2 regions of the Bacillus sp. JZ109 genome follow, and region 2 is predicted to be linked to the other one. Evidence: a T-box and tRNA genes for the amino acid it is inferred to sense, from the RefSeq annotation. Region 2 holds a T-box; the other holds one or more tRNA genes.
The links. A T-box is a leader RNA that pairs with one kind of tRNA and senses whether it is charged. The one in region 2 lies ahead of valS (valine--tRNA ligase), so its partner is inferred to be a tRNA-Val.
Positions count from the first base shown of each region.

Region 1: it has a tRNA-Val gene. The T-box ahead of valS (valine--tRNA ligase) is inferred to sense a tRNA for this amino acid. The anticodon was not compared.

Region 1 covers NZ_CP096388.1:1,063,697-1,078,440, forward strand. Annotated here, with positions in the region: rRNA gene M1D94_RS05385 (16S ribosomal RNA) at 1-873, shown strand, start outside; rRNA gene M1D94_RS05390 (23S ribosomal RNA) at 1,044-3,971, shown strand; rRNA gene rrf (5S ribosomal RNA) at 4,105-4,220, shown strand; tRNA gene M1D94_RS05400 (tRNA-Val) at 4,243-4,318, shown strand; tRNA gene M1D94_RS05405 (tRNA-Thr) at 4,351-4,426, shown strand; tRNA gene M1D94_RS05410 (tRNA-Lys) at 4,464-4,539, shown strand; tRNA gene M1D94_RS05415 (tRNA-Leu) at 4,550-4,636, shown strand; tRNA gene M1D94_RS05420 (tRNA-Gly) at 4,642-4,716, shown strand; tRNA gene M1D94_RS05425 (tRNA-Leu) at 4,731-4,816, shown strand; tRNA gene M1D94_RS05430 (tRNA-Arg) at 4,826-4,902, shown strand; tRNA gene M1D94_RS05435 (tRNA-Pro) at 4,918-4,994, shown strand; tRNA gene M1D94_RS05440 (tRNA-Ala) at 5,000-5,072, shown strand; tRNA gene M1D94_RS05445 (tRNA-Met) at 5,093-5,169, shown strand; tRNA gene M1D94_RS05450 (tRNA-Ile) at 5,172-5,248, shown strand; tRNA gene M1D94_RS05455 (tRNA-Ser) at 5,255-5,347, shown strand; tRNA gene M1D94_RS05460 (tRNA-Met) at 5,365-5,441, shown strand; tRNA gene M1D94_RS05465 (tRNA-Asp) at 5,453-5,529, shown strand; tRNA gene M1D94_RS05470 (tRNA-Phe) at 5,542-5,617, shown strand; tRNA gene M1D94_RS05475 (tRNA-His) at 5,635-5,710, shown strand; tRNA gene M1D94_RS05480 (tRNA-Gly) at 5,721-5,794, shown strand; tRNA gene M1D94_RS05485 (tRNA-Ile) at 5,810-5,886, shown strand; tRNA gene M1D94_RS05490 (tRNA-Asn) at 5,897-5,971, shown strand; tRNA gene M1D94_RS05495 (tRNA-Ser) at 5,975-6,065, shown strand; tRNA gene M1D94_RS05500 (tRNA-Glu) at 6,091-6,162, shown strand; gene glgB (1,4-alpha-glucan branching enzyme) at 6,395-8,278, shown strand; gene M1D94_RS05510 (glucose-1-phosphate adenylyltransferase) at 8,275-9,417, shown strand; gene glgD (glucose-1-phosphate adenylyltransferase subunit GlgD) at 9,441-10,472, shown strand; gene glgA (glycogen synthase GlgA) at 10,469-11,923, shown strand; gene glgP (glycogen phosphorylase GlgP) at 11,910-14,306, shown strand; gene M1D94_RS05530 (TspO/MBR family protein) at 14,337-14,744, opposite strand, start outside.
Region 2 covers NZ_CP096388.1:1,353,084-1,367,827, reverse strand. Annotated here, with positions in the region: gene M1D94_RS06925 (prepilin peptidase) at 1-319, opposite strand, end outside; gene M1D94_RS06920 (bifunctional folylpolyglutamate synthase/dihydrofolate synthase) at 460-1,752, opposite strand; gene valS (valine--tRNA ligase) at 1,812-4,454, opposite strand; T-box leader at 4,514-4,736, opposite strand; gene M1D94_RS06910 (hypothetical protein) at 4,902-5,093, shown strand; gene cotN (spore coat protein CotN) at 5,112-6,137, opposite strand; gene spoVID (spore coat morphogenetic protein SpoVID) at 6,170-7,897, opposite strand; gene hemL (glutamate-1-semialdehyde 2,1-aminomutase) at 8,028-9,320, opposite strand; gene hemB (porphobilinogen synthase) at 9,350-10,324, opposite strand; gene hemD (uroporphyrinogen-III synthase) at 10,321-11,109, opposite strand; gene hemC (hydroxymethylbilane synthase) at 11,099-12,043, opposite strand; gene M1D94_RS06875 (cytochrome c biogenesis protein) at 12,076-12,906, opposite strand; gene hemA (glutamyl-tRNA reductase) at 12,914-14,281, opposite strand; gene M1D94_RS06865 (hypothetical protein) at 14,510-14,744, shown strand, end outside.

The DNA.
Region 1 (14,744 bases), 290 kb from region 2:
GTGGAATTCCACGTGTAGCGGTGAAATGCGTAGAGATGTGGAGGAACACCAGTGGCGAAGGCGACTCTCTGGTCTGTAACTGACGCTGAGGAGCGAAAGCGTGGGGAGCGAACAGGATTAGATACCCTGGTAGTCCACGCCGTAAACGATGAGTGCTAAGTGTTAGGGGGTTTCCGCCCCTTAGTGCTGCAGCTAACGCATTAAGCACTCCGCCTGGGGAGTACGGTCGCAAGACTGAAACTCAAAGGAATTGACGGGGGCCCGCACAAGCGGTGGAGCATGTGGTTTAATTCGAAGCAACGCGAAGAACCTTACCAGGTCTTGACATCCTCTGACAATCCTAGAGATAGGACGTCCCCTTCGGGGGCAGAGTGACAGGTGGTGCATGGTTGTCGTCAGCTCGTGTCGTGAGATGTTGGGTTAAGTCCCGCAACGAGCGCAACCCTTGATCTTAGTTGCCAGCATTCAGTTGGGCACTCTAAGGTGACTGCCGGTGACAAACCGGAGGAAGGTGGGGATGACGTCAAATCATCATGCCCCTTATGACCTGGGCTACACACGTGCTACAATGGACAGAACAAAGGGCAGCGAAACCGCGAGGTTAAGCCAATCCCACAAATCTGTTCTCAGTTCGGATCGCAGTCTGCAACTCGACTGCGTGAAGCTGGAATCGCTAGTAATCGCGGATCAGCATGCCGCGGTGAATACGTTCCCGGGCCTTGTACACACCGCCCGTCACACCACGAGAGTTTGTAACACCCGAAGTCGGTGAGGTAACCTTTTAGGAGCCAGCCGCCGAAGGTGGGACAGATGATTGGGGTGAAGTCGTAACAAGGTAGCCGTATCGGAAGGTGCGGCTGGATCACCTCCTTTCTAAGGATATTATACGGAATATAAGACCTTGGGTCTTATAAACAGAACGTTCCCTGTCTTGTTTAGTTTTGAAGGATCATTCCTTCGAAACGTGTTCTTTGAAAACTAGATAACAGTAGACATCACATTCAATTAGTAAGACAAGATATCACATAGTGATTCTTTTTAACGGTTAAGTTAGAAAGGGCGCACGGTGGATGCCTTGGCACTAGGAGCCGATGAAGGACGGGACGAACACCGATATGCTTCGGGGAGCTGTAAGCAAGCTTTGATCCGGAGATTTCCGAATGGGGAAACCCACCACTCGTAATGGAGTGGTATCCATATCTGAATTCATAGGATATGAGAAGGCAGACCCGGGGAACTGAAACATCTAAGTACCCGGAGGAAGAGAAAGCAAATGCGATTCCCTGAGTAGCGGCGAGCGAAACGGGATTAGCCCAAACCAAGAGGCTTGCCTCTTGGGGTTGTAGGACACTCTGTACGGAGTTACAAAAGAACGAGGTAGACGAAGAGGTCTGGAAAGGCCCGCCATAGGAGGTAACAGCCCTGTAGTCAAAACTTCGTTCTCTCCTGAGTGGATCCTGAGTACGGCGGAACACGTGAAATTCCGTCGGAATCCGGGAGGACCATCTCCCAAGGCTAAATACTCCCTAGTGACCGATAGTGAACCAGTACCGTGAGGGAAAGGTGAAAAGCACCCCGGAAGGGGAGTGAAAGAGATCCTGAAACCGTGTGCCTACAAGTAGTCAGAGCCCGTTAACGGGTGATGGCGTGCCTTTTGTAGAATGAACCGGCGAGTTACGATCCCGTGCAAGGTTAAGCAGAAGATGCGGAGCCGCAGCGAAAGCGAGTCTGAATAGGGCGCATGAGTACGTGGTCGTAGACCCGAAACCAGGTGATCTACCCATGTCCAGGGTGAAGTTCAGGTAACACTGAATGGAGGCCCGAACCCACGCACGTTGAAAAGTGCGGGGATGAGGTGTGGGTAGGGGTGAAATGCCAATCGAACCTGGAGATAGCTGGTTCTCTCCGAAATAGCTTTAGGGCTAGCCTCAAGGTAAGAGTCTTGGAGGTAGAGCACTGATTGGACTAGGGGCCCCTACCGGGTTACCGAATTCAGTCAAACTCCGAATGCCAATGACTTATCCTTGGGAGTCAGACTGCGAGTGATAAGATCCGTAGTCGAAAGGGAAACAGCCCAGACCGCCAGCTAAGGTCCCAAAGTATACGTTAAGTGGAAAAGGATGTGGAGTTGCTTAGACAACCAGGATGTTGGCTTAGAAGCAGCCACCATTTAAAGAGTGCGTAATAGCTCACTGGTCGAGTGACTCTGCGCCGAAAATGTACCGGGGCTAAACGTATCACCGAAGCTGCGGACTGTTCTTCGAACAGTGGTAGGAGAGCGTTCTAAGGGCTGTGAAGCCAGACCGGAAGGACTGGTGGAGCGCTTAGAAGTGAGAATGCCGGTATGAGTAGCGAAAGAGGGGTGAGAATCCCCTCCACCGAATGCCTAAGGTTTCCTGAGGAAGGCTCGTCCGCTCAGGGTTAGTCGGGACCTAAGCCGAGGCCGAAAGGCGTAGGCGATGGACAACAGGTTGATATTCCTGTACCACCTCCTCACCATTTGAGCAATGGGGGGACGCAGGAGGATAGGGTAAGCGCGGTATTGGATATCCGCGTCCAAGCAGTTAGGCTGGGAAATAGGCAAATCCGTTTCCCATAAGGCTGAGCTGTGATGGCGAGCGAAATATAGTAGCGAAGTTCCTGATTCCACACTGCCAAGAAAAGCCTCTAGCGAGGTGAGAGGTGCCCGTACCGCAAACCGACACAGGTAGGCGAGGAGAGAATCCTAAGGTGATCGAGAGAACTCTCGTTAAGGAACTCGGCAAAATGACCCCGTAACTTCGGGAGAAGGGGTGCTCTGTTAGGGTGCAAGCCCGAGAGAGCCGCAGTGAATAGGCCCAGGCGACTGTTTAGCAAAAACACAGGTCTCTGCGAAGCCGTAAGGCGAAGTATAGGGGCTGACGCCTGCCCGGTGCTGGAAGGTTAAGAGGAGCGCTTAGCGTAAGCGAAGGTGCGAATTGAAGCCCCAGTAAACGGCGGCCGTAACTATAACGGTCCTAAGGTAGCGAAATTCCTTGTCGGGTAAGTTCCGACCCGCACGAAAGGCGCAACGATCTGGGCACTGTCTCAACGAGAGACTCGGTGAAATTATAGTACCTGTGAAGATGCAGGTTACCCGCGACAGGACGGAAAGACCCCGTGGAGCTTTACTGCAGCCTGATATTGAATGTTGGTACAGCTTGTACAGGATAGGTAGGAGCCTTGGAAACCGGAGCGCCAGCTTCGGTGGAGGCATCGGTGGGATACTACCCTGGCTGTATTGACCTTCTAACCCGCCGCCCTTATCGGGCGGGGAGACAGTGTCAGGTGGGCAGTTTGACTGGGGCGGTCGCCTCCTAAAAGGTAACGGAGGCGCCCAAAGGTTCCCTCAGAATGGTTGGAAATCATTCGCAGAGTGTAAAGGCACAAGGGAGCTTGACTGCGAGACCTACAAGTCGAGCAGGGACGAAAGTCGGGCTTAGTGATCCGGTGGTTCCGCATGGAAGGGCCATCGCTCAACGGATAAAAGCTACCCCGGGGATAACAGGCTTATCTCCCCCAAGAGTCCACATCGACGGGGAGGTTTGGCACCTCGATGTCGGCTCATCGCATCCTGGGGCTGTAGTCGGTCCCAAGGGTTGGGCTGTTCGCCCATTAAAGCGGTACGCGAGCTGGGTTCAGAACGTCGTGAGACAGTTCGGTCCCTATCCGTCGCGGGCGCAGGAAATTTGAGAGGAGCTGTCCTTAGTACGAGAGGACCGGGATGGACGCACCGCTGGTGTACCAGTTGTTCTGCCAAGGGCATCGCTGGGTAGCTATGTGCGGACGGGATAAGTGCTGAAAGCATCTAAGCATGAAGCCCCCCTCAAGATGAGATTTCCCATTCCGCAAGGAAGTAAGATCCCTGAAAGATGATCAGGTTGATAGGTCTGAGGTGGAAGTGTGGCGACACATGGAGCTGACAGATACTAATCGATCGAGGACTTAACCATATTTTTGAATGATGTCACACCTGTTATCTAGTTTTGAGAGAACACCTCTCTAAAGGCGGAAGGTAAGGAAACTCCGCTAAGGGCTCTCACATCCTGTGAGAAACGCCCAGTACCTTCATCCTGAAGGCATTTGTTTGGTGGCGATAGCGAAGAGGTCACACCCGTTCCCATACCGAACACGGAAGTTAAGCTCTTCAGCGCCGATGGTAGTCGGGGGTTTCCCCCTGTGAGAGTAGGACGCCGCCAAGCAATTGCACGTTAGTGCAAGTATGGAGGATTAGCTCAGCTGGGAGAGCATCTGCCTTACAAGCAGAGGGTCGGCGGTTCGAGCCCGTCATCCTCCACCATTTTTCATTATACATATCGGTTTTACATATATGCCGGTGTAGCTCAATTGGTAGAGCAACTGACTTGTAATCAGTAGGTTGGGGGTTCAAGTCCTCTTGCCGGCACCACTTTTATATGATATAATATTCAAGTCTCTTGTAAGAAGAGCCATTAGCTCAGTTGGTAGAGCATCTGACTTTTAATCAGAGGGTCGAAGGTTCGAGTCCTTCATGGCTCACCATTTACATGTTGCGGATGTGGCGGAATTGGCAGACGCGCTAGAATCAGGCTCTAGTGTCTTTACAGACGTGGGGGTTCAAGTCCCTTCATCCGCACCATTTCTGCGGAAGTAGTTCAGTGGTAGAACACCACCTTGCCAAGGTGGGGGTCGCGGGTTCGAATCCCGTCTTCCGCTCCAACTATACCATCCACGCCGGGGTGGTGGAATTGGCAGACACACAGGACTTAAAATCCTGCGGTAGGTGACTACCGTGCCGGTTCAAGTCCGGCCCTCGGCATTAAGTGTTGCGCCCGTAGCTCAATTGGATAGAGCGTTTGACTACGGATCAAAAGGTTAGGGGTTCGACTCCTCTCGGGCGCGCCATGATCTATATGAAATCGGGAAGTAGCTCAGCTTGGTAGAGCACATGGTTTGGGACCATGGGGTCGCAGGTTCGAATCCTGTCTTCCCGACCATTCTTGGGGCCTTAGCTCAGCTGGGAGAGCGCCTGCTTTGCACGCAGGAGGTCAGCGGTTCGATCCCGCTAGGCTCCACTTGATTTCAAAAAATATTTGGCGGTGTAGCTCAGCTGGCTAGAGCGTACGGTTCATACCCGTGAGGTCGGGGGTTCGATCCCCTCCGCCGCTACCAATGGACCTTTAGCTCAGTTGGTTAGAGCAGACGGCTCATAACCGTCCGGTCGTAGGTTCGAGTCCTACAAGGTCCACCACTATACGGAGGAATACCCAAGTCTGGCTGAAGGGATCGGTCTTGAAAACCGACAGGGGTGTCAAAGCCCGCGGGGGTTCGAATCCCTCTTCCTCCGCCATACATATTCCTAATCATCGCGGGGTGGAGCAGTTCGGTAGCTCGTCGGGCTCATAACCCGAAGGTCGCAGGTTCAAATCCTGCCCCCGCAACCAAATTTTAAAATGGTCCGGTAGTTCAGTTGGTTAGAATGCCTGCCTGTCACGCAGGAGGTCGCGGGTTCGAGTCCCGTCCGGACCGCCATTTAAATACTTAGGCTCGGTAGCTCAGTTGGTAGAGCAACGGACTGAAAATCCGTGTGTCGGCGGTTCGATTCCGTCCCGAGCCACCATTTATCAATATATTTTGGCGGTTGTGGCGAAGTGGTTAACGCACCAGATTGTGGCTCTGGCATTCGTGGGTTCGATTCCCATCAATCGCCCCAAATAAAAATTGCGGGTGTAGTTTAGTGGTAAAACCTCAGCCTTCCAAGCTGATGTCGTGGGTTCGATTCCCATCACCCGCTCCATTTCTATGTCGTCATGGGCCTGTAGCTCAGCTGGTTAGAGCGCACGCCTGATAAGCGTGAGGTCGATGGTTCGAGTCCATTCAGGCCCACCATGACTTTTGTTCCACAGTAGCTCAGTGGTAGAGCTATCGGCTGTTAACCGATCGGTCGCAGGTTCGAATCCTGCCTGTGGAGCCAAATGGAGAAGTACTCAAGTGGCTGAAGAGGCGCCCCTGCTAAGGGTGTAGGTCGTGTAAGCGGCGCGAGGGTTCAAATCCCTCCTTCTCCGCCATATGATTACAGATATCATAATTATCGGCCCGTTGGTCAAGCGGTTAAGACACCGCCCTTTCACGGCGGTAACACGGGTTCGAATCCCGTACGGGTCATCCAGAAGCCTTGCATATCCTGCAAGGTTTTTTTGTTTTTATAAATCATGATATGTCTTAGATTTTGTTCTTTATTTTAAAAACAGACTACAAAAATCTCCATATATTTCGTTTTTCTTCAGAAAATGAAGTTAATTGTCTATAAGTATAAGCGCTTTCAGGAAAGGGCTTTTTTTTATTTCTTCGAATAAATACTATAAATGAAAACTATGATGTCAGAAAGGATGATTACATGGCCGCTGCCAGCCTGACAGCACATGATGTTTATCTTTTTCACGAAGGCAGTCTGTTTAAAAGCTATCAGCTGTTTGGCTCGCATTACCGCGAGCTGAATGGCAAAAGCGGATATGAATTCTGTGTGTGGGCGCCTCATGCGTCGGAAGTACGAGTGGCTGGAGATTTTAACAGCTGGTCTGGAGAAGAGCATGTGATGCACAGAGTGAATGATAATGGCATTTGGACGTTATTTATTCCAGGTATAGGAGAAAAGGAACGATATAAATATGAAATCGTGACGAATAACGGTGAGATCAGGCTGAAGGCAGATCCATACGCTATTTATTCAGAAGTCAGACCAAACACAGCGTCACTTACTTACGATTTGGAAGGGTACAGCTGGCAAGATCAAAAATGGCAAAAGAAACAGAAGGCTAAGACGCTGTATGAAAAACCTGTTTTCATTTATGAACTGCATCTTGGGTCTTGGAAGAAGCATTCTGATGGCAGGCATTATTCCTATAAAGAATTAAGTCAGACGCTTATCCCTTATATCAAGGAGCATGGGTTTACCCATATTGAACTGCTTCCGGTGTATGAGCATCCATATGATCGTTCATGGGGGTACCAAGGAACGGGGTATTACAGCCCGACAAGCAGGTTTGGCCCGCCGCATGATCTGATGAAGTTTGTTGATGAATGTCATCAACAAAATATCGGAGTCATTTTGGATTGGGTCCCCGGACATTTTTGTAAAGATGCACATGGCCTTTATATGTTTGATGGAGAACCGCTTTATGAATACAAAGAAGAACGTGATCGGGAGAACTGGTTATGGGGTACGGCAAACTTTGACCTGGGGAAACCGGAAGTTCATAGTTTTTTAATTTCGAATGCGTTGTACTGGGCGGAATTCTATCATATAGATGGATTTAGGGTTGATGCAGTGGCTAATATCCTGTATTGGCCAAATCAGGATGAACGCCACACGAATCCATATGCTGTTGATTTTTTAAAAAAACTCAATCAAACCATGAGAGAGGCATATCCACATGTGATGATGATTGCGGAAGATTCTACAGAATGGCCTCAAGTGACAGGTGCCGTTGAGGAAGGGGGGCTTGGTTTTCATTATAAATGGAATATGGGATGGATGAATGACGTACTGAAATACATGGAGACGCCGCCCGAAGAAAGGCGGCATTGTCATCAGCTTATCTCTTTTTCATTACTATATGCGTTTAGTGAACATTTTGTATTGCCGTTTTCTCATGACGAAGTCGTATACGGAAAAAAATCACTTCTCAATAAAATGCCTGGCGACTACTGGCAGAAATTTGCCCAGTATCGGCTTTTGCTGGGCTATATGACAGTGCATCCCGGAAAGAAATTGATCTTTATGGGATCAGAGTTTGCCCAATTTGATGAATGGAAAGATACAGAACAGCTTGATTGGTTTTTGGACTCCTTCCCCATGCATCAGAAAGCCAGCGTTTTTACGCAAGATCTTCTCCGCTTTTACCAAAAAAGCAAAATCCTTTATGAGCATGACCATCGTGCACAATCGTTTGAATGGATTGATGTCCATAATGACGAACAATCAATCTTTTCTTTTATTCGTTATGGCAAAAAGCACGGTGAGGCGCTTGTCATCATTTGTAATTTTACACCCGTGGTCTATCATCAATATGATGTTGGAGTTCCTTTTTTCACTCAATACATTGAAGTGCTTAACAGTGACAGTGAAACATATGGAGGCTCAGGGCAAATCAACAAAAAGCCGTTATCGGCTAAAAAGGGAGCACTTCATCATAAACCGTGTTATATCACGATGACCATCCCCCCTTACGGCATCTCGATTTTACGGGCGGTTAAAAAAAGAGGAGAGATAAAAAGATGAAAAAACAATGTGTAGCCATGCTCCTTGCCGGCGGGAAGGGCAGCCGTCTCAGCGGATTAACAAAAAATATGGCCAAACCGGCTGTATCTTTCGGGGGAAAATACAGGATTATTGATTTTACCCTAAGCAACTGTTCTAATTCAGGCATAGACACAGTCGGGATTTTAACACAATATCAGCCGCTTGAGCTGAATTCCTATATTGGGATCGGCAGTGCATGGGACCTGGATAGATATAATGGCGGCGTGACGGTTTTACCCCCTTATGCCGAGTCATCAGAAGTCAAATGGTATAAAGGGACGGCAAGCGCCATTTATGAAAATCTCAATTATTTGAATCAGTATGATCCTGAGTATGTACTGATTTTATCAGGAGATCACATATACAAAATGGACTACGGCAAAATGCTTGATTATCACATTGAAAAGAAAGCAGATGTGACCATCTCTGTCATCGAAGTGGGCTGGGAGGAAGCAAGCCGATTCGGCATCATGAAGGCCAATCCAGATGGGACGATCACACATTTTGATGAAAAGCCCAAATTCCCTAAGAGCAATCTTGCCTCAATGGGAATTTATATATTCAATTGGCCGCTTTTGAAACAGTATCTTGAGATGGACGATCAAAACCCTTATTCTAGCCACGACTTCGGCAAAGACATTATTCCTCTGCTTTTGGAGGAGAAAAAGAAGCTTTCTGCTTATCCGTTCAAGGGATATTGGAAGGATGTCGGAACGGTGCAGAGCTTGTGGGAAGCCAATATGGATTTGTTAAAAGAGGACTCGGAGCTGAAGCTGTTTGAACGCAAATGGAAAATTTACTCCGTCAATCCAAATCAGCCTCCGCAATTTATTTCATCTGATGCGCAGGTTCAAGATTCGCTTGTGAACGAAGGTTGTGTTGTATATGGAAATGTGTCTCACTCCGTTCTTTTTCAAGGTGTGACTGTCGGTAAGCATACGACTGTTACATCATCCGTCATAATGCCGGATGTGACGATTGGGGAGCATGTAGTCATTGAAAATGCCATTGTTCCTAATGGGATGGTGCTGCCGGATGGCGCAGTGATTCGCTCCGAAAAAGACATTGAAGAGGTGCTGCTCGTTTCAGAGGAATTTGTAGAAAAAGAATTGATTTAATTACTGAAGAGGGGGCAGAGTCAGTGTTCAATAATCAAATGTTAGGTGTTATAGATGAAACCACATATAAGCATTCTCTTCAGGATTTAACAGCACAGCGGTCGCTCGGGGCGATCCCTTTTGCCGGCAGGTACCGACTGATTGATTTTATGCTTTCCAACATGGTGAATGCGGATATTAGGAGTGTTGCAATTTTTCCGAAGTATCGTTACCGTTCGCTCATGGATCACCTTGGGGCGGGTAAGGAATGGGATTTGCACCGGAAAAAGGACGGCCTCTTTTTTTTCCCGTCTCCCCATCTTCATCACGAATACGATGAATTCGGTTCCTTTCGCCAGTTTTCGGACCATCTAGATTACTTCCACAGAAGCACTCAGCAATATGCTGTTATCTCCAACAGCCATACCGTATGCAACATTCAATTTCAATATGTGCTGAAACGCCACCAGGAGGTTGGCTGCGACGTCACCGAGGTATTTCAGGACGGCCAGTCGCTGCAAATCTATATCATGTCAACAACGCTTTTAAAGGATCTGATCCACGGACATAGCGAAAAAGGCTATAAAACCATTCAGGAGGCTGTTGAAAAGGAATCTTCCGCCTTGACCATTTGCCCTTATGAATATTCAGGTTATGCCGCAGTTATTGATTCGGTGGAAAAATATTATACCCACAGTATGGAACTCATTCAGCCCCGTTTTTGGCAGCAGGTGTTTTTGCCGCAGCAGCCTATCTACACAAAAGTGAAGGATGAACCGCCGACGAAATACGGAAAACACAGCACTGTCAAAAATTCTTTGGTGGCAAACGGCTGTGTGCTTGAAGGAGAGGTTGAAAACTGCATTTTGTTCAGGGCGGTCCATGTCGGAAAGGGAACGAAGCTGAAAAACTGCATTATTATGCAAAAAACGCAGATTGGCGAGGATTGCCTTCTTGAGCAGGTCATTTCTGATAAGGACGTTAAAATCGGCAAGGCGACGGAAGCTGCTGGAACAGCTGACCAGCCGCTTGTATTAAGAAAAGGTTTGGTGCAAGGAGAGCTGATGAATTCTTGAAGATATTATTTGCTGTGTCTGAATGCACCCCATTTGTTAAATCAGGAGGTCTTGCCGATGTAGCAGGCGCTCTTCCGAAGGCGCTTGCGCGATTAGGCAATGAAGTATATGTGATGCTGCCGAAGTACAGCCAAATACCTGAGCCGTGGAAAAAGCGTATGAAGAAAAAGGCTGAGTGCACCGTAGCTGTCGGCTGGCGGCAGCAATATTGCGGAATTGAACATATGGACGAAGATGATGTGAATTATTACTTCATCGACAATGAGTACTATTTCAACAGGGATTCGTTGTACGGGCATTATGATGACGGTGAGCGGTTTGCCTTTTTTTCAAGAGCTGTGCTGGAGGCTGCCAAAGTTGTGAATGTTCCAGCCGATATTGTTCATACTCACGATTGGCATACAGCGATGGTCAATTATTTGCTGAAAGAGGAGTACAGAAAACATCCTTTTTATGAACGTATGAAAAGCGTGCTCACGATCCACAACCTGCAGTTTCAAGGCATATTCCCTCCTGATGTCACACATGACTTGCTGGGTCTTGAGATGGATCATTTTCATTATGAAAGGTTAGAATGCAACGGATTTGTTAATTTTATGAAGGCGGGCATCATTGCGGCTGATCATGTGACAACTGTGAGCCCCACTTACAGAAATGAAATCATGACGCCGTATTATGGTGAGCAGCTGGAACAGGTTTTGCAATATAGGGAAGATGATGTAACCGGCATATTAAATGGCATTGATGATACGTTCTATCAGCCGAAAAGCGATCCTTATATAGAGGCGCAATACGATTCAGGGGATCTTGCATGCAAGTTGGAAAACAAAACGAAGCTTCAGCGGCGGATGGGGCTTCCAGAGAAAAACGATATTCCGCTGATCAGTATGGTGACAAGGCTCACTAAACAAAAGGGGCTTGATCTTGTCCGCAGAATTATGCACGAACTTCTTGAGGAGCAAGACATACAGCTGGTTGTGCTAGGCACAGGAGAACGTGAATTTGAAAATTATTTCCGGTATGCAGAATTTGCTTTTCATGAGAAGTGCCGGGCTTATATCGGGTTTGATGAGCCGCTAGCCCATCAAATTTATGCGGGCTCTGATATGTTTTTGATGCCGTCTAAATTTGAGCCGTGCGGTTTGGGGCAGCTCATTGCTCTTCAATATGGCGCCATTCCGATTGTCAGGGAAACGGGCGGTCTTTACGACACTGTCCGTGCCTATCAGGAGGAAGAGGGAACGGGCAATGGCTTTACGTTTTCCGCCTTTAATGCGCATGATCTGAAATTTACGATAGAAAGGGCGCTGTCGTTTTATCGCCAACAGGATGTATGGAAGAGCATCGTGAAGACCGCTATGAATGCAGATTACAGCTGGGGGAAGTCGGCTAAAGAGTATCAGCGTATTTTCGAGCAGGTGACAAGGAGTGGACGGGATGTTCTCGAGTAAAGAACGCTTTGCAGACTTATTTTTAAAGCGTCTGGAAATGACGTGCGGAAAAAGCTTTAAAGATTCTGCCAAGCTGGATCAATATAAAACGTTGGGCAATATGGTCAGAGAGTATATCAGCGCTGATTGGATCGAAACGAATGAAAAAAGCAGATCAAATTCCGGGAAGCAGACATATTATTTATCAATCGAATTTCTGCTCGGTCAGCTCCTTGAGCAAAACTTAATGAATCTTGGTGTTCGTGATGTTGTAGAAGCTGGTTTAAAGGAAATCGGCATCAATTTAGAGGAAATTCTTCAGATAGAGAACGATGCAGGTCTCGGCAACGGCGGGCTTGGCCGCTTGGCCGCTTGCTTTTTAGATTCTCTTGCTTCGTTGAACCTGCCAGGGCACGGGATGGGCATACGTTATAAGCATGGCTTGTTTGAGCAAAAAATTGTAGACGGACATCAGGTGGAGCTGCCTGAGCAATGGCTGAAAAACGGGAACGTATGGGAAGTAAGGAATGCGGATCAAGCAGTGGACGTGCCGTTTTGGGGCGAAGTCCATATGACAGAAAAAAGCGGGCGCCTGCATTTTCGCCACGAGCAAGCGACAATTGTTACCGCTGTTCCTTATGATATCCCGATCATCGGCTATGAAACGGGCACTGTCAACACGTTAAGGCTCTGGAACGCCGAGCCCTATGCGCATTATCACGGCGGTAATATTTTGTCTTATAAGCGGGAAACAGAAGCGGTTTCTGAATTCTTATATCCCGATGACACCCATGATGAGGGGAAAATTTTACGGCTGAAGCAGCAGTATTTTTTAGTATGCGCAAGCTTAAAAAGCATTGTGAACAATTACCGTAAAACACATAAATCTTTATCCGGCCTGTATAAAAAAGTGAGCATTCATATTAATGACACTCACCCTGCGCTTGCGGTGCCTGAGCTGATGCGGATTTTGCTCGATGAAGAGAACATGGGCTGGGAAGAAGCTTGGCATATCACTGTACATACGATTTCTTATACAAATCATACAACATTGTCAGAAGCGCTCGAGAAATGGCCGATTCATTTGTTTAAGCCGCTGCTCCCGCGAATGTACATGATTATTGAAGAGATCAATGAGAGGTTTTGCCGCGCAGTTTGGGAAAAGTATCCGGGAGACTGGAAAAGGATAGAGAACATGGCGATTACAGCGCATGGTGTTGTCAAAATGGCTCATCTGGCCATAGTAGGCAGCTACAGTGTAAATGGCGTTGCAAAAATACATTCCGATATATTAAAGGAAAGGGAGATGCGCGACTTTCACTTGCTGTTTCCGAATCGTTTTAACAATAAGACGAATGGAATTGCCCACAGGCGCTGGCTGTTAAAAGCGAATCCGGGCTTGTCTGCCATCATTACAGAGGCGATCGGCGATGAATGGGTCAAACAGCCGGAATCACTGATCCGTTTAGAACCGTACGCCACTGATCCTGCATTTATTGAACAGTTTCAAAACAACAAAAGCAAGAAAAAACAAGAGCTTGCCGATTTGATTTTTTGCACGGCCGGGGTGGTTGTGAACCCTGAGAGCATATTCGACGTACAGGTGAAACGGCTTCATGCATATAAACGGCAGCTGCTGAATGTTCTTCACATTATGTATTTGTATAACCGCCTCAAGGAGGATTCGGGGTTTTCAATCTACCCGCAAACCTTTATTTTCGGGGCAAAGGCTTCACCAAGCTATTATTATGCCAAGAAAATCATTAAGCTGATCCATTCTGTCGCAGAAAAAGTCAATTATGATCCGGCGGTCAAACAGCTGATCAAAGTTGTTTTTTTAGAAAATTATAGAGTTTCTATGGCTGAGCGAATTTTTCCGGCATCAGACGTAAGTGAGCAAATTTCAACCGCAAGCAAGGAAGCGTCTGGTACAGGGAATATGAAGTTTATGATGAACGGGGCTTTGACGATCGGCACGCATGACGGCGCAAATATCGAGATCCTTGAGCGGGTGGGCCCTGACTGTATTTACACGTTCGGCTTAAAGGCGGATGAGGTTCTATCGTATCAGGAAAACGGCGGCTATAGATCGAGGGAATATTATCAGCATGACAGAAGAATCAGGCAGGTAGCTGATCAGCTGATCAATGGTTTTTTTGAAGGAGAAGCAGATGAATTTGAATCGATCTTTGACTCGCTGCTTCCGCATAATGATGAGTATTTTGTGCTGAAGGATTTCAGCTCATATGCAGATGCACAGGAGCGAATTCAAGCTGATTATCGAGAGCGAAGGAAATGGTCTGAGCGTTCGATTGTAAACATTGCTCATTCAGGATATTTCTCCAGCGACCGCACAATCCGGGAATATGCGAAGGACATTTGGGGCATCAAGCCGATGATGTGAAAAAGCCGCTGTATAAGCGGCTTTTTTTGTTCACAGATTCATTGAATTGATTGTAAAGGATAAGAACGTCGCAAATGCACTCCATAAAAAATAAGGCAAAAGAACATAGCTTGCGGCTCTGCTGTATTTTTTGGCAATGATCAGTAATACGATTGCTGTGATGGCGACAAGCAGGCAGTCAAGCGATGCAGCCAGCAGATTTTTTTGCGTAAACTGAAAATAGCTGAAGGCTTGATTGAGCACGTAATTTATCAAAAGTGTAAACCAAAAGCTTTTCGCACCTTTAAATGAAAACGCAGCATATACAATGGCTGCTGAAAGGGAAATCAGGGCAAACAGGATGGCCCAAATGATGCCGATCGCAGTTCCGCTTGGCGTCCAGTCCGGTTTTTTCAATGAATTGTACCATTCTTGGTCCACAGGAAACAGGTAGCCCGC
Region 2 (14,744 bases):
TGAGAAGAGAGATAAACACCACAGCGGGAAACAGTTCCAGCGACGGGCCAAAGCGTATTCCTGCGGCGGCAAATAAACACGCTGTCACAAGCTCTGCTGCGGGATACATAAAAGAAATCCTATGCCCGCAGCTTTTACATTTACCTTTTTGAAATAGGAATGACAGGATGGGAATTAATTCTGCAGGAGTTAATGTCCGCCGGCAAAACGGGCATGATGAACGGGGCGCAATAATAGATAGATGTAAGGGGATACGGCACCCGGCCGTATAGTAAAAAGAACCAAGGATCAGCCCAAAGATAATAAGAATGGATAGCATAGACAACACACCTTTACTCATTGAGTTCTGGTATGGATTGTAGCAAAATGGACATCCTGAGCTCCAATTGGGAATATTCAATTTTACACATAAAAAAAACGGCAGAATCTTTTTTTTGATTCTGCCGGAGCCGGATGCTTTTATTTCAACCTTTTTCGAATGTCAGAAATAAAGTAAAGAGATCCGGTAATCAGCACAATTTCATTTGAGCCCTTTTTACTTTCTATGAATTTGATCACATCGTCTGGATCTTCACTCCAGCTTTTATTGCTGATTTCACTTGCATCATAGAGATCTTTTGCAAGGGAAGCACGCGGGAAATCAAAAGAAGCAAAATGAATCGCATGAGCAATGGTTTCCAGTCTTTTAATCATGTTCTGATACGGTTTGTCCTTTAACGCGCTAAACACCACAGAAATGCGTGAATTGGCGAAACGCTGCTTCATCGTTTCCGCCAGCTTTTCAACACCTTCTTCGTTATGCGCACCGTCTAAATATACCGGAGGATGTTCCTGAACAAGCTCTAACCGTCCCGGCCAAGCAGCCTTCACAAGCCCGCTCCTTAACGCTTCGTCACTGATATGGGCGATATTCTCCTTATTGAGCCACTCCGCAGCCAAAATGGACAAAGCAGCATTTTGTCTTTGATGGGTGCCAATCAGAGATGTCCGAATATCTTCATAGCATTTCTCTTCCGTTTTGAATGAAAACTGTTCTCCTGCAGGCAGAGCCTCTTCATTGAAAATAACACATGCATCATGCAATGACTGGAACGGCGCAGCATGCCGTTCGGCTTCATGGCGGATGACCTGTAAAGCTTCCGGCTGGGTAACTGCTGTAACGATTGGAATACCTTCTTTAATAATGCCGGCCTTTTCTCCTGCAATTTCTTCAATGGTGTTTCCCAAAATGTTCATATGATCGTGTCCGATGCTTGTAATCACAGTTAAGAGCGGTTCAACCACATTAGTAGAATCGAATCTACCGCCCAGACCTGTTTCAAAAATAACAAAATCGACCTTATGAAACTCTGCAAAATATAAAAATGCACAAGCTGTCATAATTTCAAATTCTGTCGGCTGTCCGTATTCCGTTTGATCAAGGGCTTCAACGTGCGGTTTCATTTGATTGACGAGTGCTGTCCATTCCTCATCTGAAATCGGTATCCCGTTTACGCTGATCCGTTCATTAAACGTAATAATATAAGGCGATGTAAATGTTCCAACCGTATATCCGGCTTCCTGCAGCATAGAACGGATAAAAGCGACAGTTGATCCTTTACCGTTTGTTCCTGCGACGTGGAACGCTCGGATTTTTTTTTCAGGATGTCCTAACCGCGCCATCAGCTGTTTCATTCGACCAAGTCCGGGCTTCACCCCGAATTTTAGCCTCCCGTGAATCCAGCTGCGCGCATCTTGATATGCAGTAAACAATGATAATCCCCTCTTTTATAAGACAAGGCGGTTTCTCTAGAAACCGCCCCGGCTTTTCATTAACCCTTCAGCTCAGCCATTCGTTTTTGAACAGCGTCACGCTTCGCCACATAATCTTTTTCTTTTTCACGTTCTTCATCAATTACGTGTGCAGGCGCTTTTTTCATAAATCCTTCATTTCCAAGTTTCTTTTGGACACGCTCAACTTCTTTTGTCAGTTTATCAAATTCTTTTTGCAGACGGGCAATTTCTTCATCAATATTGATTAAGCCTTCAAGCGGAAGAATAACCTCTGCTCCTGAGACAACGGCCGTCATCGCCTTATCAACAGCCTCAATATCGGTGCCGATTTTAAGCACGCTCGGATTCGTAAAGCGTTCAACATATGAACGGTTCGCTTCGAGGCGGGCTGCTATTTCGTCTGTGCTTGTTTTAATGTACAGTTCAACCTGCTTGCTCATTGGCGTATTGACTTCACTGCGGATATTGCGCACAGAACGGATCAGCTCAACAAGAAGCTTCATGTCAGCTGCCGCTTCAGTATCGGTATGCTCCGGCACTACTACAGGCCATTGACTTACTGTAATCGATTCCCCTTGGTGAGGAAGGTGCTGCCAAATTTCCTCCGTTAAGAATGGCATAAACGGATGGAGCAGACGCATCGTTTGATCAAGTACGTAAGCAAGGATGGAACGGGTAGTTTTCTTAGCCGCTTCGTCTTCTCCATAAAGCGGAAGCTTCGCCATTTCAATATACCAATCACAGAAATCATCCCAAATAAAGTTATATAAATGGCGTCCTACTTCACCAAATTCATATCGATCAGCAAGCTGGGTCACGTGCTCGATCGTTTCATTTAATCGCGTTAAAATCCACTTGTCAGCGACTGACTTTTCGCCTGACAGATCAAGTTCATCGTACGTCATGCCATCCATATTCATTAATGCAAAACGAGAGGCGTTCCAAATTTTATTGGCAAAATTCCAGGTCGATTCCACTTTTTCATAGCTGAAGCGCAGATCCTGGCCAGGAGAGCTTCCAGTCGCAAGGAAATAACGCAGAGAATCGGCTCCGTACTTGTCAATCACATCCATCGGGTCGACACCGTTGCCAAGAGATTTACTCATTTTCCGGCCTTGCTCGTCACGGATTAAGCCGTGGATTAAAACATCTTTGAACGGGCGCTCGCCTGTAAATTCAATGCCTTGGAAAATCATGCGTGATACCCAGAAGAAAATGATATCGTACCCTGTCACGAGAACATCTGTCGGATAGTAGCGTTTAAAGTCTTCAGCCGTTACATCAGGCCAGCCCATTGTGGAGAAAGGCCATAGCGCAGAACTGAACCATGTATCCAGTACGTCTGTATCCTGTTCCCAATTTTCGCTGTCTTCCGGCGCTTCAAGCCCGACATATAGCTCGCCCGTTTCTTTATGATACCAGGCAGGAATACGATGACCCCACCACAATTGACGGGAGATACACCAGTCGCGGATGTTTTCCATCCAGTGTAAATACGTTTTTTCGAAACGGTCAGGCACAAAGTTGACCTTTTCTTCTTTCTTTTGCAGCTCAATCGCTGCATCAGCAAGCGGCTGCATGCGCACAAACCATTGTGTAGAAAGATAAGGCTCCACAACAGCCCCGCTTCGTTCACTATGGCCGACAGAGTGCATATGATCCTCGATCTTGAAGAGAACTCCCACCTCCTGTAAATCTTTCACGAGCTTTTTGCGGCATTCAAAACGATCCATACCTTGATATTGCAGAGCATTTTCATTCATCGTGCCATCTTCATTCATGACAAGAATGCGTTCTAAATTGTGGCGGTTGCCAAGCTCGAAGTCGTTCGGATCATGAGCAGGCGTAATTTTCACGGCACCTGAACCAAATTCCATATCAACATAGTCATCACCGACAATCGGAATTTCACGATTTACAATCGGCAGGATCACCGTTTTTCCGATAAGGTGTTTATAGCGCTCGTCTTCAGGGTGAACGGCAACAGCTGTATCACCGAGCATTGTTTCAGGACGTGTCGTCGCAATTTCAATTGAGCCTGAACCGTCAGCAAGCGGATAGCTCATATGATAGAACGCGCCTTGAACATCCTTGTAAATCACCTCAATGTCGGATAGGGCTGTTTTTGTCGCTGGGTCCCAGTTAATAATATATTCGCCTCTGTAGATCAGGCCTTTTTCATAAAGCTTAACGAATACTTCTCTTACCGCTTTGCTCAAGCCTTCATCCAGCGTAAAACGTTCACGGGAATAATCTAGGCCAAGACCTAATTTCGCCCACTGGCTGCGAATAAAGTCAGCATATTCTTCCTTCCACTTCCACGTTTCTTCGAGGAATTTTTCACGGCCTAAATCGTAGCGGGATTTGCCTTCTTCACGAAGTTTCGCCTCCACTTTAGCCTGTGTCGCGATGCCGGCGTGGTCCATGCCTGGAAGCCACAGCACATCATAGCCCTGCATGCGTTTCATTCTTGTTACAATGTCTTGCAGCGTTGTGTCCCATGCGTGGCCAAGGTGAAGTCTTCCTGTTACGTTTGGCGGCGGGATGACAACAGAGTATGGCTCTTTTGTCTGGTCACTACCCGCTTCAAAAAATTTGCCTTTTAGCCAAAAATCATATCGGTCTTTTTCAACCGCTGCCGGATCATATTTCGTCGGCATTGTTTGTTCATTCGTTTCCATCATAACCCTCCAGCATGTTTAAAAATGGCTGAGAACGAAAAAAGAGCTCTTCATCCCTGTAAAAGGACGAAAAGCTCTTTCGCGGTACCACCTTTTTTCATGAACTCTATCAGTTCATGCACTTATAACGGATAACGGGTGTTTCCCGAATTTCTCTACTCTTCTTTCAAGAAATTATGCTCCCGGGCGACCTTCCAATCAGACAACATAAGAAGCCTTTCAGCAAACGGCTTCTCTCTCTGCATGCGCCTTTTTTGTACTCTTCCCGTTCTAAGCAGGTGTATTTATCAGCTCATTGTATACATTATTTATGTTCTTTATTATAGTAAAAGTGTTTTTGATTCGTCAATCATCTTTTCCAAAAACACCGCTTTCTATACAGATGGGCAGGCACCTATTGCCCAAGTTTACATATGATGCTTGTAAATGCGTAGAGGAGGATGCACCGTGAAGAAACGTTTCAGCTCTTATTCGCTGCCGCCATGGGTAAGGCAAATTCGGCTTGTATCCGCACAAGTGATTATTCCCATTACGATTTTTCAAGGAATCAGAACCATTTTCTTTCCGACAACCTTTGATGTTTTGCTGCTCGCAATCCTAATCTTTTTAGCTTGCGCCCTTCATTTAGAATGGATATAAACAAACAAGTCCGCGCCATTAAGACGTGGACTCGTTTTCAGCCTGAAATTTTTTCTCTTGTTCAATCTGATGGATTTTCATCACAAACGGCTCTATATTTTTCATTTGCCAATAAGCCTTTAATAATTGTGTACATTCCTCTTTTTCATGCTGTCTTTTCCCAGTTTGATAACCGTTCAGCACCTTGTACATGGCTGCCGGATATGCCATATAGCTGAGAAAAAGGCTGACTTCCGCTTCACGCAGAGGGAATGATTTCGTATATCCATAAAACCATTCGACGCATTCCGGACAAGCTTTCGGAAAGCCTCTGAACATTTTTGTATAAAAGCCGAGCAGGTCGTTTTGCGGCGGACCGACAGATGCTCTTTCGAAGTTTGTAAAATATCCGGTCCCGGCATCATTATACAGAAAATGGTGTATAGACAGGCTGCCGTGGTTCATTACAACCCTTGAAACGTCCTTTTCCTTTGCAGACTCATACCAGTCCTCCAACCGTTCCAGCGCAAAATTCACCGCGGAAATGGTTTCTGAAAAATAGGTTATGGCCTGGAGTTCAAAAGGAGAAAGGTACCACTCCTTCTCCGCTCTATCCACAAACTGCTCATAGAAAATTTTATCTTGTTCCCACTTTTTTTTCGTTTGCCCGTAATAACGTTCAATCTCATCACGTCTAACCTTTAGTTCCTGCGCGGTTCTCTCGTGAAGACGGGCTGTTTCTCTAAATAAATAAGCATGTTTCTGATCCCGTTCTTCCTCTTGGTCAAATTGGAGCCAAGGCATTAAATAGTAGGTATCTCCGTATTGTATGCCTGCTGAGAAAAACTCACCGCTATTTGTTCTGTAAACGGGAACGAATGAACGAAAGCCTTTTTCCTCAATCGCCACCATATGATCTGTAAAATGCTTGCCGCGACCTTCTTTCAATTTTTTCAGGGCAAATATGCCGTAGTCTGTATACACTTTCCAAACAAGAGGACTGACAGGCTCAATAAATCGAGCAGTCAGTCCGTATTCCTGAAGAACCGATTGGGTATCTTCCATTTCATTCACCACATTTTCCGATCACTTACGGTTTACGCATGGCTATTTTTATATTGAGGAATATAGAGAATCTGTCCTGCTTTTAATTCATCATCCAAGGCTAAAGAATTCATCCTGATCAGCTGCTGGGATGTAATTTCATACCGTTCGCATAAACGCTCGATCGTATCTTCCTGCTGCACAATACAAATTTTCATTCTCGAAAACTCATCCGCTTCTTTTGTAAAGAGTTTTGTTAAATAAAGAGAATTATCACTTTCCTTTGTTTGAGGTTCCTTCGTTTCAGCAGCAGGAGCAACCCTAGGAACAGCATCCGTTTCCTTCCTTTCAGTCTCAGAAGATTCAGGCAGCTGGAAGGATTGAAAAGGTGTTTCTTCCTTAGGCTCTTCAGCTGATGGTGTTTTTCTCACTTCAATTTCGAAGCTCTCTTCCTCTTGTTCTTCCTCCTCCAGCAGCTTAGGCGCTGAATAAAAAGAATCCTCCTCTTCTTGTTCAGGCAGGAAGGTACGGTATGCCGGTTCAGGCAATTCTTCTTGAGATGCCTCCTCCGAGCTTGTTTTTTGATTGAAATGGAAATGTAAATCGGCTTTGTCATTCTCCACATATACAGCTGAAGCTGTTTCTCTGCTATCTTCTATGGAGAGAGCGGCCTCTGATACACTCTCCAAAGCTTCATCCGCTTCCGCCTCTTCTTGGCAAAGCGCAGGATCAGCCTGATCCGATTGAGCTGCTTCTTCATTTTGAGCCTCTTGGCGCAGCGCATATTCATGATTTGGAGACACTGTTGTTTCCTCTTTTTCCTCTGCAATCACAGTCTCTGAATGAAGTTCAGCTTCCAAAGCAGGCGATTCTTCTGCTCCGGCGTGTTCACGAAGCTCAGTCTCCGCTGAAGAGTCTGCTTCTTCACGAACATCCGCTATTGCAGCTGCCAGCTCAGCCGTTTCTTTTTTTGCTTTAACGATCTCTTGAATCTCTATTTCTGAATGATCAGGTTCTGGCTCAGATTCTGCTTTTTCCGATTCAACACGAACCTCCGTTTCCGGCACAGCAAGCTCTTCTGACTCGTCTTCCTCTTTCACATCTTCTCTGGCCTCTGGTTCTGAAGCAACCGATTCAGGCGGCTCAGATTCTGCTTTTTCTGTCTCCAGTTCTTCACGGAGGCCCGCTTTCGAGATAAAAAGTTCTGGCGGTTCGGCTGGCGGTTCATGCTGAAGAACTGCTTCCTCTGCCGATGATGCACCCGGTTCTTCTACTATACTATGTGCCGGCGGCTCTGAAAGCTCTTCCTCCCTGAATGCCGCAGGAGCTTCATATAAAGGTATCTCCGGCTCTTTGTCTTGCGTATCGTCCAAAAGCCCTTCGATCGCTAAATCAGCTTGAATTGTTAAAATGCGCGAATCCGTCAATTGATAGTCAAATGCGTCAATAAAGACAAAGACATCCTGTAAATGGCTCACTTTATTTTTCGGAATGGTAATATCCACAGGAAAACAGTGAGTCAGTTCCGCACTTCCATCCTCTCTCTTTCTGACTTGTTCAACAAACCGCTTATCTGTATAAATCTCTTCGGTATGTTTGTTTTGATCTATGTTGTACTCACCTGTAAGTTCAAGCGATCCTATGATTGATACATAATCATTTACTTCCTGAACCCTAATATCAGGATCTAATGAAATAGAAAGCAGTTCAGAAACTTCCTGTCCTTTTTGGAAACAGATCGATTCTTCTACAGAAAATTGCAATCGATGATTTTGCGGCAAGTTCATATCCTCCTTTCATCTAATCCTTAAAATTAGATGTCACTAAAGGTGTATGTATGAACTGGAGAAAATATGAGTGGGAGAGCACGAAAAAACCGGCACAAGGAGTCCTTGATACCGGTTTTCACTCTTATCTGCGGCTGATCTCAGCAAATACTTTCTCAGCTGCCTGGATTGTGTTTTCAATATCTTCATCAGTATGGGCCGTTGAGAGGAAAAGACCTTCGAATTGTGATGGCGGAAGGAATACCCCTTCATTTGCCATCCCTTTATAATAGCTTGCGAACAGCTTCAAATCAGATGATTTCGCTGTTTCATAATTGATGACTGGTTCGTTTGTAAAGAAGAAACCGATCATCGAACCTGCACGGTTAAAGGTATGCGGAATGCCATGAGCCTCGGCAGCTTTTGAAATTCCTTCTTCCAGTCTGTCGCCTTTTTTGATGAAATTCTTGTAGGAATCAGGTGTCAGCTGTTTCAATGTCTCTAAGCCAGCCGTCATCGCAAGCGGATTGCCTGACAATGTACCAGCTTGATAGATCGGGCCGCTTGGAGCGATCTGCTCCATGATTTCTGCCTTTCCGCCATAAGCGCCGACAGGAAGTCCGCCCCCGATTACTTTTCCTAAACAAGTCAGATCAGGCGTTACGCCGAAGTAGCCTTGAGCGCAGTTATAATCGACCCGGAAGCCAGTCATCACTTCATCAAAAATCAGCAGGGAGCCGTACTGCTCAGTGATATCACGCAGACCCTGCAGGAAACCTTCTTGCGGCGGAACAACACCCATATTTCCGGCAACTGGCTCTACAATGACTCCCGCAATGTCTTCACCGAATTGCTGGAAAGCAAGCTTTACACTTTCTAAATCATTGTACGGAACGGTGATGGTGTTTTTCGCAATGCCTTCAGGCACCCCCGGGCTGTCAGGCAGTCCGAGAGTGGCAACACCTGAACCAGCTTTAATCAAGAGAGAATCGCCGTGTCCGTGGTAGCAGCCCTCAAATTTTAAAATCTTGTTGCGGCCCGTATAGCCCCTTGCCAAACGGAGGGCACTCATTGTAGCCTCTGTTCCGGAGCTTACCATTCGTACAATTTCTACAGATGGCACACGATCAATGACGAGCTTAGCCAGTTCATTTTCTACTTCAGTCGGAGCACCGAAGCTTGTCCCATATTCAGCCACTTTTTTGAGGCTTTCTACGACGCGGTCATTTGTATGCCCTAAAATTAAAGGCCCCCATGACAAGACGTAGTCAATATATTCATTCCCGTCAATATCAAAGATTTTCGAGCCTTTTCCGCGCTCCATAAAAATCGGGTCCATGTCTACCGATTTAAATGCGCGAACGGGACTGTTCACACCGCCCGGCATGAGTTTTTGCGCTTCTTTAAAAGCCGTTTTTGATTTTTCATAGCTTCTCATCTGCCTCAACTCCTGTCAACTGAATAAAATTACTCCGCAAGCCATTTCGCTGCGTCTTTCGCATGATACGTAATAATCAGGTCGGCACCCGCGCGCTTCATGCTTGTCAAAATTTCCAACACAATTTCTTTTTCTTTGATCCAGCCGTTCTGCGCTGCAGCCTTCACCATTGAATACTCTCCGCTTACATTATAAGCGACGAGCGGCAAAGTAAACTCATTTTTTACGTCACGCATGATATCCATATAAGAAAGCGAAGGTTTGACAATCAAAAAGTCCGCGCCTTCCTCGACATCTGATTGTGCTTCGCGGAGTGCCTCCATACGGTTGGCAGGGTCCATCTGATATGTTTTGCGGTCTCCGAATTGCGGTGTGCTGTTTGCTGCATCACGGAACGGACCGTAAAACTCACTTGAATATTTCACAGCGTAAGACATGATTGGAATATTGACAAATCCTTCTTTATCAAGTGCTTCTCTGATCACTGTAACAAATCCGTCCATCATGTTTGATGGCGCAATGATATCCGCACCTGCTTTTGCTTGGCTGACAGCCGTTTGCGCCAAAAGCTCCAGCGATTCATCATTGAGGATGACCCCGTCTTTGACCAGTCCGCAATGGCCGTGGTCTGTGTATTCGCACAGGCACGTGTCAGCGACAACAACCATTTCAGGGAAGTGATCTTTAATTTCTGTGATGGCTTTTTGGACAATTCCGTGATCATGGTACGCTTGTGTTCCGCAATCATCTTTTTCTTCCGGGATGCCGAACACGATAACAGATTGAATGCCCAGTTTGACCAGCTCCGCTACTTCATCCTTCAATAAATCTAATGATACATGGTAAACATCAGGCATTGACGGAACAGCTTTTTTGCCCTCCAGCCCTTCAACGACAAAAATCGGATAAATAAAATCTGATGGATGCAAACGTGTTTCCTTTACCATTTCTCTCATTGCTTTTGATGTCCGCAGGCGGCGGTGTCTATTAAATGATTGACTCATATTCTCTCTTCCTCTCTTGACATGCTGCACATTAATTCAAGCATGCCATCTATTGTAAATGTATCAGGCGTATGCGATGTGATGCCGTACGTCAGAAGGGCATCATTTGTTAAAGGTCCAATGCTGATACAGGCCGTCCCATTCGCCTTCCACTTTTTTAATTCTTCTCCCAAGACATGCATAAACGTATGTACGGTTGATGAACTCGTAAATGTTACATAGTCAAAGGAATATTGACCCGCAACGTCTTTCAGTTCCTCAATGCCTTCTTCATCCGGAATCGTTTCGTAGAGAACCCATTCCTTTACTTCAAAACCGAGCGGGACAAGCTCTTGTTTTATCACATCACGTGACAAATTCCCTTTCATCACGGTAATGGGCTCCCCCGGTTCAGCATGCTGCTTAAGAGCGTCAGCCAATTGTTCAGCAATATACTCCTGTGGCATCACATCAACCGATACGTTATGCGTTTTTAAACGGCGGGCGGTTTTTTCACCGACGGCTGCAATTTTTTTATGCGCAGGCATAATAAGCTGATTTTCCTTCAGATAAGAAAAAAAGAAGTCTGCCCCATTCACACTTGTAAAAACAAGCCAGCCTGGCGCGGCAAGATCCTCTCTTACCTGTTCCGCAACATCATTCGGCAAAGCGCGGCGAAACGTAATCAAAGAGGTTAAAACAGCTTTACCGCCAAGCGCCTCCACTTTTTGCTGAAATGATGTTGCCTGTGCCTTATTCCGGGTGACAAGCACTGTTTTTCCTTTCAACGGAAAATCATTTTCCATCCTCATCAAGCTCCCGTTTTACACGATCAATTAAATCTTTTGCTCCTTTGTCAGCCATAAGAGCGGCACAGCGCTTTCCTACTTCCTCCGGATCGTTTCCGGTGACGGTTTCTTTAAAAATGATTTTGCCGTCAGGTGAAGCGACAAGACCTGTCATTTCAATTTCATCCTGTCCATTTAACACGGAGTAGCCCGCGATCGGAACCTGGCAGCCGCCCTCCATCGCGTTTAAAAAAGCACGTTCCGCTAAGACAGTTCGTTTTGTATATTCATCTGTAAACTGAGAAAACAACGCCAACAGCGCTTCATCCGATTCTCGGCACTCAATCGCCAGTGCTCCCTGCCCCACAGCAGGCAAACAGCGCTCTGGCTCAAGGAATTCGGTTACGACATCTTGCTTCCACCCCATTCTAGAAAGGCCGGCAGCCGCTAAAATAATCGCGTCATAATCCTCTGTTTCCAGCTTTTGAAGTCTTGTATCTATATTACCTCTAATCCATTTAATTGTAAGGTCAGGGCGCTCAATCAAAAGCTGCGCGCTTCTTCTTAAACTGCTTGTGCCAATGACAGCACCTTCCTTCATTTCTGAAAGCTTTACGCGATTCTTTGAAATAAGGGCATCACGCGGGTCCTCCCGTTCAGGAATGCAGCCGATCACAAGGCCTTCAGGCAAAACAGCAGGCATGTCCTTCATGCTGTGCACTGCCATATCAATCTCTTCGTTTAAAAGCGCCTGTTCAATTTCTTTGACAAACAGCCCTTTTCCACCCACTTTTGAGAGTGTAACATCGACAATCCGGTCGCCCTTTGTCACGATCTCTTTAATTTCAAAAGCAAACGAAGGATTGATTTCCTTCAGTTTTTGAATAACCCATTTTGTTTGAGTCATAGCGAGTTTGCTTCGTCTGGAACCTACTTTAATCGTTCTCATCATTTCTTTCCTCCCGAATCTGCTTGGGACATCGTTTAACTGAACCAATGGAATTGCGACAGGCTTCCAAGCAGGAAATAATTGATCATCAGCACCAGAAAACAAGCCGTATTCCACAGTGCAGCGACCTTTCCTTGCAGCTCTTTAATCAGCCTGATATAAAGATAATAGCTGTACAGCAGCAGGACGACAAACGAACCAAGCACTTTGGCGTCAAACCAATACAGCGTTTCTAGTGAGACATATGCCCATATGACGCCGAGAATCAAACTCAGCAGCAGCATCGGAACCCCAATGACATTTAAAACATACGCCATATAATCAAGCTTAGATAAATCTTCTATTCTCAACAGCCATTTTCCCCACTTTTTCTTTTTCAGCAGATGATATTGAAACATATATAGCACAGAAAAAACGAAAGAAAGGGAAAAAGCGCCGTATGAAAGAATCGCCATTGTAATATGAATCACCAAAAGCTCGGATACAAGCTGCCCGGAAAAAGCAGCTGACTGCTGCTCTGTCGGTGAAAATGTGTGAATGGCGATCATAGAAAATCCTATAACATTTGTAAAAAACACGATAAAGTCAACACGTAAAAGCTTTGTCAGTACCAGTGACAGCGTGACAAGCACCCAGGCATAAAAATAAAGCGCCTCCGTCACATTTAATACCGGAAACCGCCCCGTCACCCACATAAAATAGGCCAAATACACGGTTTGCAGAGTCCAGACAATAGAAAGCAACCAGAAGGCCATTTTTCCAGCCTTCCGGTTGTGTTGAAGAAAATCTATAAAATAAAAGAGTACACTTAACGCGTAAATGACGATTGTCCCCTCATTAAGTCTTGCCATTGCAGTATCAATCATTCAGCTTTCACTCACTTACAAGTGGGCTAAAGCCCGCTTTTGATTCAGCCTTCTTAAAAGAGTGGACCTTCTGGCTGCTTTCAACGGTTTTCATCATTTGACGGCCCGCAGCTTCTTCAATATCAAAAATCTGCATAAACAACGCAAGCTTTTCTTCAGAATCAGCATCTGCAGCAAGCTCTTTCACCTTTAAAATCGGATCACGAAGCATTTGGTTAATAATACTTTTGGTGTGTTTGTTCAACAGTTTTTTCTCTCTTGTGCTTAAGTGAGGCAGCTTACGCTCAATGCTGTCCATCGTTTCTGACTGGATGGCAAGCGCCTTTTCGCGCAATGCAGAAATAACCGGCACAACACCAAGTGTATTCATCCATTGTTTAAATTCCACAATGGTTTCTTCAATTAACAGTTCAACTTTTTCAGCTGTTTCTCTCCGCTCTTTCATGTTCGCTTCTACAATGCCTTCCAGATCGTCGATATCATAAAGAAAAACACCTTCAAGATCATTCAGCGCCGGATCAAGATCTCTAGGCACGGCAATGTCGACCATAAACAGCGGACGTCCCTTGCGAAGCTTATTCGCGTTTTCCATCCTCTCTTTGGACACGACAAATTCACTTGCACCGGTTGAACTGATTAAAATATCAGCCTCCGCAAGCGCGCTTTCAAGCTGATTCAAGCTTCTCGCTTCACCTGAGAAACGGTCTGCAAGCTCCTTCGCTTTCAAGTATGTTCGGTTAATGACAGTGACCTTGCCGATTCCTTGTCCGTGCAGGTTTTCCGCAGCAAGCTCGCCCATTTTTCCCGCACCGAGAATCAATATGTGCTTGCTTGAAAGATTTCCGAAGATTTTTTTAGCAAGTTCAACTGCAGCATAGCTTACTGACACCGCATTTGAGCCAATGTCTGTTTCGGCGTGAGTTCGTTTGCCCACTGTAACCGCCTGCTTAAACAGCTCATTAAAAATAGTCCCGATCGTTTTTTCTTGCTGAGCTGTTTTAAAGCTGTCGCGTACCTGTCCGAGAATCTGCGTTTCGCCAATCACCATAGAATCAAGTCCGCAGGCTACACGGAATAAATGCTCAACAGCAGCATCGCTCTCATAAAACGTTAAGAACGGTGACAACTCTTCTTTGCTTAATTGAAACCAATCAGCTAAAAACTTTTTTATATAATAACGGCCGGTATGGAGCTGGTCGACTACCGCATAAATTTCAGTGCGGTTGCAGGTTGATACAATGATGTTTTCAAGAATGCTTTTCTCTTCTTTCAGCTGCATCATTGCTTCTGCCAGCTCATTCGGCTGAAAACTTACTTTTTCACGTATCTCAATAGGGGCGGATTTATAATCTACTCCCACAACAAGTATATGCATCGCTCTAATTACACCCCCAACACCCAATCTTAATTTATAATCATTCTAACATAGAACTCATTATTTATAATAATTATAACATAGTTTCTTTCACAAAATGTGAACAGATTTTAAAATTCTTATGCTATATTAGAAAAAGCTTCAGGGAAAAGAAGCATTCCTATTGACAATACCAAAAACAGCAGAAATTTACTACACATCAGCTCTAAAAAACAAGAAGGTGATAGCATGAAACAAAAATCAATTTTATTCCCTTGTCTGCTGCTTGCCGCTTCTGTATATGCATGGCTAGAAAGCGGTCAAGCCGAACTGTTTTCAGGGCAGGATCAATGGCCTGTTCTCCTCATGCTGTTAGGCGCAGCCTTTGTATATCAAGGAAAAAAAGAAGCCGTTACACCCCATTTTTTTATCGGTTTGCTTCTCTTCGGGATCGGTTTACACTTTTTTGCCAAGCCGAAATGGG